Regions from separate parts of the Mesorhizobium sp. P2_E9 genome, predicted to be linked through region 2. Evidence: predicted binding sites of a transcription regulator. Region 2 holds the regulator's gene; each other region holds the start of a gene.
The links. The regulator PhoB, encoded in region 2, activates phosphate uptake and scavenging genes when phosphate is short. The targets are predictions, from matches to a motif close to TGTCATNNANCTGTCAT.

Region 1 (4,178 bases), on a different contig from region 2:
GGCGCAGCGCTGCGCTTGCCGAACATCATGTCGTACTGGATGAGCCGGAAATCGCGGATCGCCGGGTCGATCTCCTTCTGACGCGACCAGTCGGGCGTGGCCTCGCCGGCCGGGGTCAGCAGCAGGTTGCGGTCGACGACGCGGTAGTGTTGACGCATCTCGCCCAGAAAACCCGTGTAATAGGGATGGGTAATCCCCGCGGTGGTGAGGATATGATAGGGCAGGAAGGCCGGGCTCACGGCGCCAAGGTTCTCCACCGAACCGGAGCGGTTCGACCAGATGACCAGTGGTGTCTGATGATGCTCCAATGCGTCTTGCGGCGTTGCTTCCTTACGTGGCGCGACATTGTCCTTCAGGAAACCGGTTTCGACATAGACCGGCCCCAGCGGCGGTAGATGGTCGCCGAAAAAGGCGATGACGGTGGGGCGGGAGCGCTTCTTGGCCCATTCGATCAGCCGTTCAAGGCCGCGGTCCGCGTCGGCTGAACCCTCCGCATAGCTCAGCAACGAGTCGCGCGCCCATTGGCTGATCGGCGCCTGCACCGCGTGGGTCGGGTTGTAGTAGCGGTTCGGTTCATAAGGACCATGGTTCTGCAGGCTGACCGCGAAGAAGAACACCGGGTCTTCGCTGGCGTCGGCTTCACGGATGATCTCATCCGTCATCGCCGCGTCCGATGCCAGCGGTCCGCGCTTTTCCATCGGCGGCAGCGTCTCTTCCGACTTGAAATCGTTGAAGCCGAAATCGGCATAGACCGCGCCGCGGTTCCAGAACCAGTTGGTGCCGGGATGGATGGCGCGCGCCCGATAGCCCTCGCTCTTCAGGAAGGTCGCCATCGAAGGCGTCGGCGTGCGCACATATTGCTGGTAGGGAATGCTGCCAGCCGGCAGGAAGGCGTTGGAAAAACCGGTCAGCGCCTCGAATTCGATGTTTGCGGTCATGCCGCCGAATTCAGGCGAGAACATCGAACCGGAACGCAACGCCCGCACGGTGGGAATGGGATCCGGTGTGATGGAGACGCCGGGCAGCTTGGTCGGATCCCAGAAGGATTCGCTCATGACGACGATGATGTCGGGCTTTTCGTCGGGCACCGAGGCCGTCACCTGCGGCCGGTCGATCGCCGCGATCGCCTTGTCCGAATAGCCTGAAGGTGCCGAGACATGCGCCATCGGTACGTTGAGCGCGAAGGCAAGCGCAAAGCCGTTTGAGGCGTAGTTTTCCTTCTGGTCCCACATGATCGGAATGATCTGCAGCCGATCCCTTGTCCAGGAGAAAGTGGCATAGTCCATTATCGAGACGAAGAAGGCGAGCAGCGGCACGGCCAGCGTCAGCCGGGCAAGGCGGCCTTTGCGGCTGAGCGCGGGAACCTTGCGGCGCCACAGCCGCCAGCCATAGACGAGCAGCGACAGGCCGGCGACGATGCCGACGACCATGGCGAGCGCGGTCATCGGCCGGTCACGCACCAGGAGTGGCAGCAGGGCGACGATCTGGCGGGCATAGAGGAAATCCGTCGGGTAGAGCGGATCGCCGAGATAATGCGATTTCTGGTGGCCGACAAAGGCCAGCGACAGGGTCAATGGAGCGACGATCATCAGGCTTTGATGACTCCGGCCGAGCACGGCGTCGACGCCGATCAGGATCAGCGCGAACACGACGATGGTCGTCCAGCCCGGCTTGAGCGGCTGCAGGAAGAAGGAGACCGTGCCGGCAAAGTCGCCGCGTACGATCAGTTCGATGGCAAACACCAGGATGGTTGAGATCGCCAGACTGATCAATCCGTAACGGACGACAGGCCATCTCCGGCCCGGCAGGTAGCCGGTCGACGGATCGTCTTCCAGGAACTGAGGCGCGGCTTTACCTGCGCGTTTCGAACTCTTTGCCACTTTAACTTCCCACCCAGCGACAACCCAAGTCACTCGATTGTCATATAATTGTCACGCAAAGCTAGCGCCTGTGGCGGAAATAAGAAGAGCCAGCAAACGATTCGTGAGCGGTTTTCATCAGGAGTGATCGCCAAAAAGCCCTTTCGGAACAGGCACTCGGCGCATGGTTGCGACTTGGGGCTGGGCTGAACCGGGCTTGACTTGGCGGCCTGCCTTGCGCCACAGGCAGGAAAAACTCGTGTTATCAGGCAAGCAAACCAGTCTTGGAGAGCCCTCGCATGGCCATTGCATTCACCTTTCCGGGACAAGGCAGCCAGGCTGTCGGCATGGGCAAGGATCTCGCCGATGCCTTTCCCGAGGCGCGCAGGGTCTTTCAGGAAGTCGACGACGCGCTCGGCGAAAACCTGTCAAAGCTGATCTGGGAAGGTCCGGAAGAGACGCTGACTATGACGGCCAATGCGCAGCCGGGGCTGATGGCGGTGTCACTGGCGGCGATCAGGGCGCTGGAAGCGCGCGGTCTCTCGCTGAAGGACAAGGTCGCCTATGTCGCCGGCCATTCGCTGGGCGAATATTCGGCCCTTGCCGCCGCGGGTTTTGTTTCCGTTGCCGATGCCGCCCGGCTGCTGCGCATCCGCGGCAACGCCATGCAGGCGGCGGTGCCGGCCGGCGAGGGCGCGATGGCGGCGATCATCGGGCTGGAGCAGGCGGATGTCGAAGCCGCTTGCACCGAGGCCGCGCAAGGGGCCGGCAAGGTCTGCCAGATCGCCAACGACAATGGCGGCGGCCAGCTGGTGATTTCCGGTGCCAAGGCCGCGGTCGAACTGGCGGCGAAACTGTGCACTGAAAAGGGCGCTAAACGGGCGCTGATGCTGCAGGTCTCGGCGCCCTTCCATTCGGCGCTGATGGCGCCGGCGGCCAATGTCATGCGCGACGCGCTCGCCGGGGTAACGAAACATGCGCCGGCGGTGCCCGTGCTGTCCAACGTCACCGTGACCCCGACCAGTGATCCCGACGAGATCGCGCGGCGCCTGGTCGAGCAGATAACCGGCCGTGTGCGCTGGCGCGAAACGGTGGAATGGTTCGGCGCCAACGGCGTTGCAGCGCTTTACGAGATCGGTGCCGGCAAGGTGCTGTCGGGCCTGGCACGGCGCATCAACCGCGATATCGCTACCGCGTCGGTCGGCACATCGGCCGATGTCGAGGCCGCGCTGGCCGCACTTGCATAATCCACTGGCGATTTGACCCCTTCCGTGTGAAGGCTGTTCTCTCAGATCAGGAGACAAAAATGTTCGAACTGACCGGCCGCAAGGCACTCGTCACCGGAGCATCGGGAGGCATCGGCGAGGCGATTGCCCGCGTGCTGCATGCGCAAGGCGCCATTGTCGGCCTGCACGGCACCCGCATCGAGAAACTGGAGACCTTGGCCGGCGAACTCGGCGACCGGGTCAAACTGTTCCCGGCCAATCTGTCGAACCGCGACGAGGTCAAGGCGCTTGGCCAGAAGGCGGAGGCCGAACTCGAAGGCGTTGATATCCTGGTCAACAATGCCGGTATCACCAAGGACGGCCTGTTCGTGCGTATGTCGGACGCCGATTGGGATAGCGTGCTCGAAGTCAATCTGACCGCCGTTTTCCGGCTGACCCGCGAACTTACCCATCCGATGATGCGCCGCCGCCATGGCCGTATCATCAACATCACCTCGGTGGTTGGCGTCACCGGCAATCCCGGCCAGACCAATTACTGCGCCTCCAAGGCCGGCATGATCGGCTTCTCCAAATCGCTGGCGCAGGAGATCGCCACCCGCAACATTACCGTCAACTGCGTTGCCCCAGGCTTCATCGAATCGGCAATGACCGACAAGCTCAACGACAAGCAGAAAGAGGCGATCATGGCGGCGATTCCAACGCGCCGCATGGGCACGAGTGTTGAAGTGGCGTCCGCCGTCGCCTACCTCGCCTCCAACGAAGCCGCCTACGTCACCGGCCAGACCATCCATGTCAACGGCGGCATGGCGATGATTTGACGGATACAGCGGGGCTGTGAAAAGAGACCATTTCGCCTTGGACCTCAGCCATTTTTCGTGTAATGCGGCCCGCAACCCGGCGGTTCGGGCAAAAACCGGTCCGTGGCCGTTGCGTTTCCGGCAGGACCATCTTTCAGCTTGATTAGCGGCATTCTGCCCGCTAACGAAGACAGACAAACAAAAGACGAGGATGCCCCAAATGAGTGACACCGCAGAGCGCGTCAAGAAGATCGTCATCGAGCACCTTGGCGTCGATGCCGACAAAGTGACGGAGC
Region 2 (4,178 bases):
TCGCCGACATTCTTGATCTTGCCGCTGTCGATGGCCGCCTTGAGCACTTCCATCGAGCCCGAGAACAGGAAGTCGGCATTCGGATCGGCGCCCGAGCCCTTAATGAAGACGTAGTTGCCTTCCGGCTTGGCCTTGAACACCGCAGCCGCCTGCAAGCGGCCAACTTCCTTGTTGTCGAAGGTCAGGTAGAAGACGTCCTTGTTCTCGATCAGGCGGTCATAGCCGACGACCGGAATGCCTTCGTCCAGCGCCTTCTGCACGGCCGGGCCGATGGCCGAGGCATCCTGCGCCAGGATGATCAGCGAATTGGCGCCCTGCGAGATCAGGCTCTCGACATCGGTAAGCTGCTTGCCGGGATTGGACTGCGCATCGGCGGAGATGTACTTGTCGCCGGCGGCCTCGATCGCCTTCTTCATGGCGGCTTCGTCGGTCTTCCAGCGCTCTTCCTGGAAGTTGGACCAAGAAACGCCGATGACCTTGTCCTTCGCCTGCGCGACCGACACAAGCGTCAGCGACATGGCGACACCCGCCAGGATGGCGGCTGTGAATCTCTTCATGATATTCCTCCCTGCGCCGCGTATGGCGCGACCAAACTGGCCCTAAGGCCGGCACAAAGGCTCTATTTTTTCGAGCCTCGAAAAAACACTGATCGAACACCGGAACGCTGTCAACAACGATTCTGATGGATTTTGATGTCCTTGTGAATTTTTTTCGAGCCTCGGAATAAATAAATGACAGGACGGGCCGCTTCTGCCAGTATTTGACCGTGTCGTCGGCAGCGTTCGAGGGGCCGGAGGAACCGCGGCGACCGGGAGGATGTGGGAAAACATGTCGGTCGGAATCCGCCACGACGATCTGCGCCGGCGCAACCGCGCCATGGTGATTGCGGCCGTGCGCCGGGCCGGTCGGCCCTCGCGCACCGAGATTGCCGCGACCACCGGCCTCAGCCACTCGACCATATCGGCGATCTCTTCCGACCTGATCGGCGAAGGCATCCTGGCCGAAGGCAAGCCGAGCGAGGCCGGCGCGCTCAAGCGCGGCCGGCCGCAGGTCGGCCTCGGCCTCAATCCGGAGGCCGCGGCTGTCATGACCGTGGTGCTGTCGCTGAATTTCCTCTCCGTCGCCGTCATCGACTATGCCGGCCAGGTCGTATCGGAGGAACAGCGCCGGCTGGACACGCTGACCATGTCGCGCGAGGCGCTGATCGGCGAATGCGTCGCCATCGTGCGGCGGCGCCTCGATGATCCCGATATCGACGTGCGCAGCGTCGCCCGCATCGCGCTGGCGATCCAGGGCATCACCGACACCGAGGCCCGGGCGATGCTCTGGTCTCCGATCACGCCGCAGACCAACATCGCCTTCGCCGACATACTCGAGGCCGAGTTCGGTATCCCCGCCACCATGGAAAACGACTGCAACATGATGGCGGTGGCGCTGCGCTGGCGCGATCCCGAGCGCTACCGCGACGACTTCATCGCCATCCTTCTGTCGCACGGCATCGGCATGGGCCTGGTGCTGAAGGGCGAGCTGTTCACGGGCACCCATTCCTCGGGCGGCGAGTTCGGTCACATGATCCATCGGCCCGGCGGCGCGCTTTGCCGTTGCGGACGCCGCGGCTGCGTCGAGGCCTATGCCGGCAACTATGCCATCTGGCGCAACGCCAGGCAGCTCAGTGAGGACACCGAGCCAGTGGCCGATGTCAGCGACGCGCAGATGCGGGCGCTGGCCGCGACGGCACGCGAACGCGACGGGCCTGAGCGCGAAGCCTACCGCAAGGCCGGCGAGGCACTGGGTTATGGGCTCGGCAGCCTGTTCGCGCTGATCGATCCCGCGCCCGTCGCCATGGTCGGCGTCAGTGCCGCCGCCTTCGACCTGATCGAGCCGGCACTGCGCGAAGCGATCGCGCAGACCGCCGGCGGTCAGCACTCGAAATCGATTTCCTTCGACACCGAGCCGAACGAACTGCCTCTGATCCGCGAAGGCTGCGCCATGCGCGCGCTGACCTTCGTCGACCAGGAGATTTTCGCACCGGGCGTGCAGGCGAGAGCTGGCACCGGAAAGAACGTTGCCTGAATCAGGTCCCGCTCAATCTTCCCTGATCGCGTAGCCCGCCCCGCGAATGGTGCGGATGACGTCCGGCATACGGCCATTGTTGACCGCCTTCCGCAACCGGCCGACGTGCACGTCCACCGTGCGCTCGTCGATGTAGATCGTCTCGCCCCAGACATTGTCGAGCAACTGGCTGCGCGAGAACACGCGGCCGGGATGACGCATCATGAATTCGAGCAGGCGGAACTCGGTCGGCCCGAGCCGGATCTCGCTCTTCTTGCGATAGACCCGGTGCGATTCACGGTCGAGCACGATGTCGCCGACCTTGAGCACACTGGACAGAACTTCCGGCTTGGCGCGGCGCAGCAGCGCCTTGACGCGAGCCATGAATTCCGGCGTCGAGAACGGCTTGACCAGATAGTCGTCGGCACCGGTCGAGAGCCCACGTACGCGGTCGCTTTCTTCGCCCCGCGCGGTCAGCATGATGATCGGCAGCCGCTCGGTCTCGGGCCGCATCCGCAGGCGGCGACAGAGTTCGATGCCGGACACCGCCGGCACCATCCAGTCGAGCACCAGAAGGTCGGGCACGTTCTCCTGCAGGCGGATCTCAGCCTCGTCGCCGCGCGGCACCACCTCCACCTGGTAGCCTTCGGATTCAAGATTGTAACGGAGCAGCACCCCCAGCGGCTCCTCATCCTCCACCACCATAATGCGTGGCGCGATCATCGATTGGTCACCTCTTGCGTCAGGCCGCTGGCGCCGACATCGCCGTTTCATCCTGCTTGGGACGATTGGCGGGCAACTGCGTGCCGGTCAGGACATAGTAGGCGTTTTCGGCGATGTTGGTCACGTGGTCGCCGATGCGTTCGAGATTCTTGGCGCAGAACAACAGATGCGTGCACGCCGTGATGTTGCGCGGATCCTCCATCATGTAGGTCAGCAGTTCGCGAAAGACGGAGGTGTATTTGACGTCGATGCGTTCGTCGTCGGCGCGCAGCTTCGCCAGGGCAGCGGCATCGCGCGCCGCATACTCCTCGATCACGCCCTGCACCTGGATCAGCACCAGCTGTGCCATGGCGTCGATGGAATGCGACAGGTCGCGCGGCGTGGCGCTGAGACCGACGGTGCCGACACGCTTGGCTATGTTCTTGGCAAGGTCGCCAATGCGCTCGAGGTCGCCGGCCATGCGGATCGAGCCGACGACATGGCGCAGATCGTCGGCCATCGGCTGGCGCTTGGCGATCAGCGTGATGGCGCGGTCGTCGAGTTCGCGCTGGCGCGCATCCATGATGGCATCGTCGGAGACCACACGCTGTGCCAGCGCGTTGTCGGAATTCAGCAGCGCCTTGGTGGCGCCGCCGACCATCGAGCCGGCGAGGTCGCCCATATCGCTGATCAGCCTGCTGATCTGTCCGAGATCCTCGTCGAAGGCTGCGACTGTGTGTTCGGCCATGATCCTGGTCCTCGTATGCGTGCGATCAGCCGAAGCGGCCGGTGATGTAGTCTTGCGTGCGCTTCTCGCGAGGCGACGTAAAGATCTTCTCGGTTTTGTCGAACTCGACCAGTTCGCCCAGATACATGAAGGCGGTCTGCTTCGAGACGCGCGCCGCCTGCTGCATGTTGTGGGTGACGATGACGATCGTGTAGTCGGCCTGCAACTCGTCGATCAGTTCCTCGATCTTGGCGGTCGACAGCGGGTCAAGCGCCGAGGCCGGCTCGTCGAGCAGGATGACTTCCGGCTTCACCGCCACCGTGCGGGCGATGCACAGCCGCTGCTGCTGGCCGCCTGACAGGCTGAGGCCGCTGGCATTGAGCTTGTCCTTGACCTCGTTCCACAGGGCTGCGCGCTTCAGCGCCTGCTCGACGCGGCCGTCCATCTCGGCCCTGCTGATCTTCTCATAGAGCCTGACGCCGAAGGCGATGTTCTCATAGATCGACATCGGGAACGGCGTCGGCTTCTGGAACACCATGCCGATCTTGGTGCGCAGCAGGTTGAGATCCTGCGAACGGTCGAGAACGTTCTGACCGTCGAGCAGCACCTGGCCCTCGGCGGTCTGCTTGGGATAGAGCTCGTAGATGCGGTTGAAGACGCGCAGCAGCGTCGACTTTCCGCAGCCCGACGGCCCGAT
Region 3 (4,178 bases), on a different contig from region 2:
CTGAGCGGGTCAAGCGGCTGGAGGAGCGCGGCGTGATCGCCGGCTACGCCGCGGTGATCGATCCGGCCGCTCTCGGCCTCGGCATGATGGCCATCATCCGCGTGCGAACCACGCATGAGCACATCCGCCCCTGCCTGAAGCAGTTCGCCGAAATGCCTGAGATCACCGAGGTGCACCGGCTGACCGGCGAGGACTGCTTCATCCTGAAGGTTGTTGTGCCCTCGCCCGCCCACCTTGAAACCATCGTCGACGCCGTGGCGCGCCATGGTGCCGTCACCACGGCGCTGGTGCTGCGCAGCGAGACGCCAAAGCCGATCGGCCGCGCGCTGATCCGGCGATCAGGCGGTTAACCGCCCAAGCCTAGAGCAGTTCACCGTTTCACGGAAACGGCAAACCGCTCTAACTCTTTGTTTCAACGCAATTCCGGACGGAAAACCGTTTCACACTTTTCCTGGAATTGCTCTACCGGCTGAGATCAAGCGCGGCACTCAGGTCGCCCATCGGCGGCTGGTCGTTGTTGCGCAGCGCCTTGTCGCGGGCGACGATGCCGGTCAGCACCGGCAAATCGTAGCGCGCGGTGATGAAGCGCAGGATCGACGTCGTGTCGTATTGCGTGTGGTCGACCGTGCCCATTTTCGCATAGGGCGAGATGATGAAGGCCGGGATGCGGTTGCCCGGTCCCCAGCGGTCGGCCTTGGGCGGCGCGACATGGTCCCAGAAGCCGCCATTCTCGTCATAGGTGACGACGACCAGCATGTGGCTCCATTGCGGGCTCTTCTCCAGATGCGAAACGAGGTCGGCGAGATGCTGGTCGCCGCTCGCCACATCGGTGTAGCCGCCATGCTCGTTGAGATTGCCCTGCGGCTTGTAGAAGGTGACCGCCGGCAGCTTGCCGTCGTCCATGTCCTTGATGAAGGCAACGCCATCCATGCCGCCATCCTTGAGATGCTCGGCCCGCGCGGCTGTGCCGGGCGCGTAGGCGGCGAAGTAATTGTAGGGCTGATGGTGGAACTGGAAGTTCGGCACAGGCGTCGCGTTCTTGCCGTCGAGCGTTGCCTGCCAGGCGCCGGAGTACCAGGCCCAGTCTATGCCTTTGAGCGACAGCAGGTCGCCGATGGTGATGTCGTGCTGCGGCGGCAGCGTCGTCGGCTGTGCTGGATCGGCCAAGGCCTTGTCGCCGCCTTCGATCGGCTTGTTGGCGCTCGGCTGATAGGGCGGCTGCATGGTGTTGACGGCGTAGAAGTCGGGCGTGATGGCACCGTCATTGACGAATTTCGGCGCGCCGCCGAGGGCCGAGGCCGGCGAGTTGTCGGCCACCTTCAGCGTCTTGCCATCAGCCTCGACGACGGCGATCTGCCCCTTCACCGGGCTGGTGTCGGCATGTGGATAGACCGGCGCGCAGGCGCAGGCGATCTGGAAATGGTTGAGGAAGGAGCCGCCAAAGGCGCCCTGGAAGAAATTGTCGGCCAGCACATATTTCTTCGCCACGGCCCACATCGGCAGGACGGAGCCGTCATAATGGCCCATGACAAGACCGCCGGAATCAGCCCAGGCGACGAACTTGTCGTTCTTCCCGCCGTCGATCTGCATCTGCTCCTGGTAGAAGCGGTGCCAGAGATCACGGGTGATGACGGAGGTCTTCTCGTTGAATCCGGCAGCATCGTCGATGGCGAAGCTGGCATTGGCGAGATGCGCCGACTGCGCCTCGGTCACAACAGGCGTCACCCCCTTGCCGGTCAGCCCGCCCCAGGCCGGCGGCAGTTCGGCAAGCGGCTTGCCGTCACGGTCCAGCTGGCGCGCCTGGTCGGCTGTAATATTGGCCAGCCCATTGGCGCCGGGGAAGCCGCCATAGAGATTATCGAAGCTGCGGTTCTCGGCGTAGATGACGACGACGGTGTCGATCTTGTCGTAGCCGGGAGGGGCTGCGTTGGCGGTGGGGGTGAGCGATGCCAGGGCCGTGGTGGCGAGGCAGAGCGAGAGAAAGGACCTGGTCATGGTCGATTGGGTCATGGGGAAGATGCCTCGTGGCTGGCTGAAGGACGGCACGCATGGGCAACGAAAATACAGGAATTGAGCTACTTCCATGCCTTGTCACCTTTGTGACATTTGCCGACCCCTCGAACACGGTTTCGTGAACGTCAGGCCGGGTCATGAATCCGTTGCACAGGATACTTAGTTGCGGGATCGAAAACGGACTGCAGCTATGGCAATGGGACGATGGAAAAGCCGGGCGGCAGTAATCGCCGCGGCATCGGTGGTAAGCTTCGCCGCGCCCGCAAACACGGCAGCACCGGATGGCGTCCACCCCGGCCCGATGTCGCGCGTGCAGGCCTATGCGCGCGCCGAGGCACTGACCGCGCTTGGCAAAAAAATGTTCTTCGACCCCGCGCTGTCGGCATCCGGCAAGCAGGCCTGCTCGTCCTGCCATGACCCGCGCCACGCCTTCGGCCCGGCCTCGGCCGCGCCGGTCGAAATGGGTGGGCCAAACCTCGACCAGCCGGGCGTGCGCGCCGTCCCCTCTTTGCGCTATCTCCAGGCGGCGCCCGCCTTCACCGAACATTTCTACGATTCCGAAGACGAAGGCGACGAGAGCGTCGACAATGGTCCGACCGGCGGCCTGACCTGGGACGGCCGCGCCGACCATGGCAAGGACCAGGCGAAGATCCCCCTGCTCTCGCCCTTCGAGATGTCCAACAAGGACGAAGCCGCCGTCGCCGCCGCCTTGCGCAAATCGGCCTATGCCGACGCGTTCAAAGCAACCTTCGGCGCCGACGTGTTCGACCGCCCGCGTGATGCCTTCGACGCCGCTGCCGAGGCGCTTGGCACCTTCGAGCAGAGTGCCGCCGATTTCTACCCCTATTCCAGCCGCTACGATGCTTTCCTCGCCGGCAAGGCTGAGCTCACGGCGCAGGAGATGCGCGGCCGTGCGCTGTTCGAGGACGAGACCAAAGGCAATTGCGCCAGCTGTCACCTCAGCGAACCCGCCAATGACGGCGAGCCGCCGCAATTCACCGATTTCGGCCTGATCGCCATCGCCGTACCGCGCAACGCGGCGATACCCGCCAACGCCGATCCGGCCTATGTCGATCTCGGCCTGTGCGGCCCGCTGCGCACCGACTTCCACGGCCGCAGCGAATATTGCGGGCTGTTCAAGACGCCGACGCTGCGCAACGTCGCGCTGCGCAAGAGCTTCTTCCACAACGGCACCTTCCACACGCTGCGCGACGCCGTCGCCTTCTACGCCAGCCGCGATACCGATCCCGGCCATTGGTACCCCAAAAACGCCGACGGTACGGTCAGGCAATATGACGATCTGCCAAAGGCTTACTGGCCGAACTTGAATCAGGATCCGCCGTTCAACGGCAAGAAGCCCGGCGACAAACCGGCGCTGACCGACGCCGAGATCGACGACATCGTCGCCTTTCTCGGCACGCTCACCGACGCCGACCAACAGGCAGCGCCAGCGAACTGAACCGCCTTGCCAGGTTTGGCCTGCCCGCCCCGGCGATGCGCCGCAACGCTCGGACCGGTAAAGAAAGACATATACCATTAGCGCTTCCTAAACCGCTCTGCGGTATCCCTCGTCACTCGATGGTGGGACGCTGATGAACGCATTCAGGCGAGCGGCCGGATTTGTTGTGATCCTGTTGACCGGCGCGGCGACGCTGGCGGCCTTGCATATCGATGCCCAGCGAAATTTCGCGCTGGCCAAGGAGCGCTATCTCGAGAATTCCCAGGCAGCATCCAGAGCGACGGCCAAGACGGTCGAAGACGCCTTGCGGGCCGTCTATGAAAATGTCCGGACCTTGACCTATCTGCCCAGCGTCCGAAACCTCGACCGGCACGGTACCAATCTGGGCGACGAAGGCCGCGCGACGATCCAGCAGATCTACAACAACCTCGCCAACAACGTCTCGATTTCCGAGGTTTACTTCCTGCCGCTGGATTTCAATCCGGACCGCTTCGACGCGGTGACCGGCAAGCTCGAGGAGCCGATCCTCCAATTCGACCAGCTGATCGTGAATGCCAAGGCGAGATCCGATGCCGCCGCCGGCGCCAAGCACGCGAAGCTCGATGAGGATGCGCTGACCCGCCCGCCGGAAGAGGTCGAGACCTATGAATACCATGAGCTGGCAAAGCAGCTTGCCTGGCTGAAGGCCAACTATCCGAATTCGAGC

Region 1: a site for PhoB is predicted at 1,919-1,935, ahead of AC1D05_RS00015 (LTA synthase family protein). Genes of this name have one in related genera too.
Region 3: a site for PhoB is predicted at 2,090-2,106, ahead of AC1D05_RS20940 (acid phosphatase). Genes of this name have one in related genera too.

The regions. Positions count from the first base shown of each region.
Region 1 is NZ_JBFUET010000001.1:2,180-6,357, forward strand. It holds gene AC1D05_RS00015 (LTA synthase family protein) at 1-1,880, opposite strand, end outside; gene fabD (ACP S-malonyltransferase) at 2,159-3,106, shown strand; gene fabG (3-oxoacyl-[acyl-carrier-protein] reductase) at 3,166-3,903, shown strand; gene AC1D05_RS00030 (acyl carrier protein) at 4,103-4,178, shown strand, end outside.
Region 2 is NZ_JBFUET010000005.1:299,216-303,393, forward strand. It holds gene xylF (D-xylose ABC transporter substrate-binding protein) at 1-557, opposite strand, end outside; gene AC1D05_RS11705 (ROK family protein) at 829-2,073, shown strand; gene phoB (phosphate regulon transcriptional regulator PhoB) at 2,086-2,775, opposite strand; gene phoU (phosphate signaling complex protein PhoU) at 2,795-3,502, opposite strand; gene pstB (phosphate ABC transporter ATP-binding protein PstB) at 3,528-4,178, opposite strand, start outside.
Region 3 is NZ_JBFUET010000011.1:106,677-110,854, forward strand. It holds gene AC1D05_RS20935 (Lrp/AsnC family transcriptional regulator) at 1-350, shown strand, start outside; gene AC1D05_RS20940 (acid phosphatase) at 463-1,995, opposite strand; gene AC1D05_RS20945 (cytochrome-c peroxidase) at 2,204-3,472, shown strand; gene AC1D05_RS20950 (putative bifunctional diguanylate cyclase/phosphodiesterase) at 3,606-4,178, shown strand, end outside.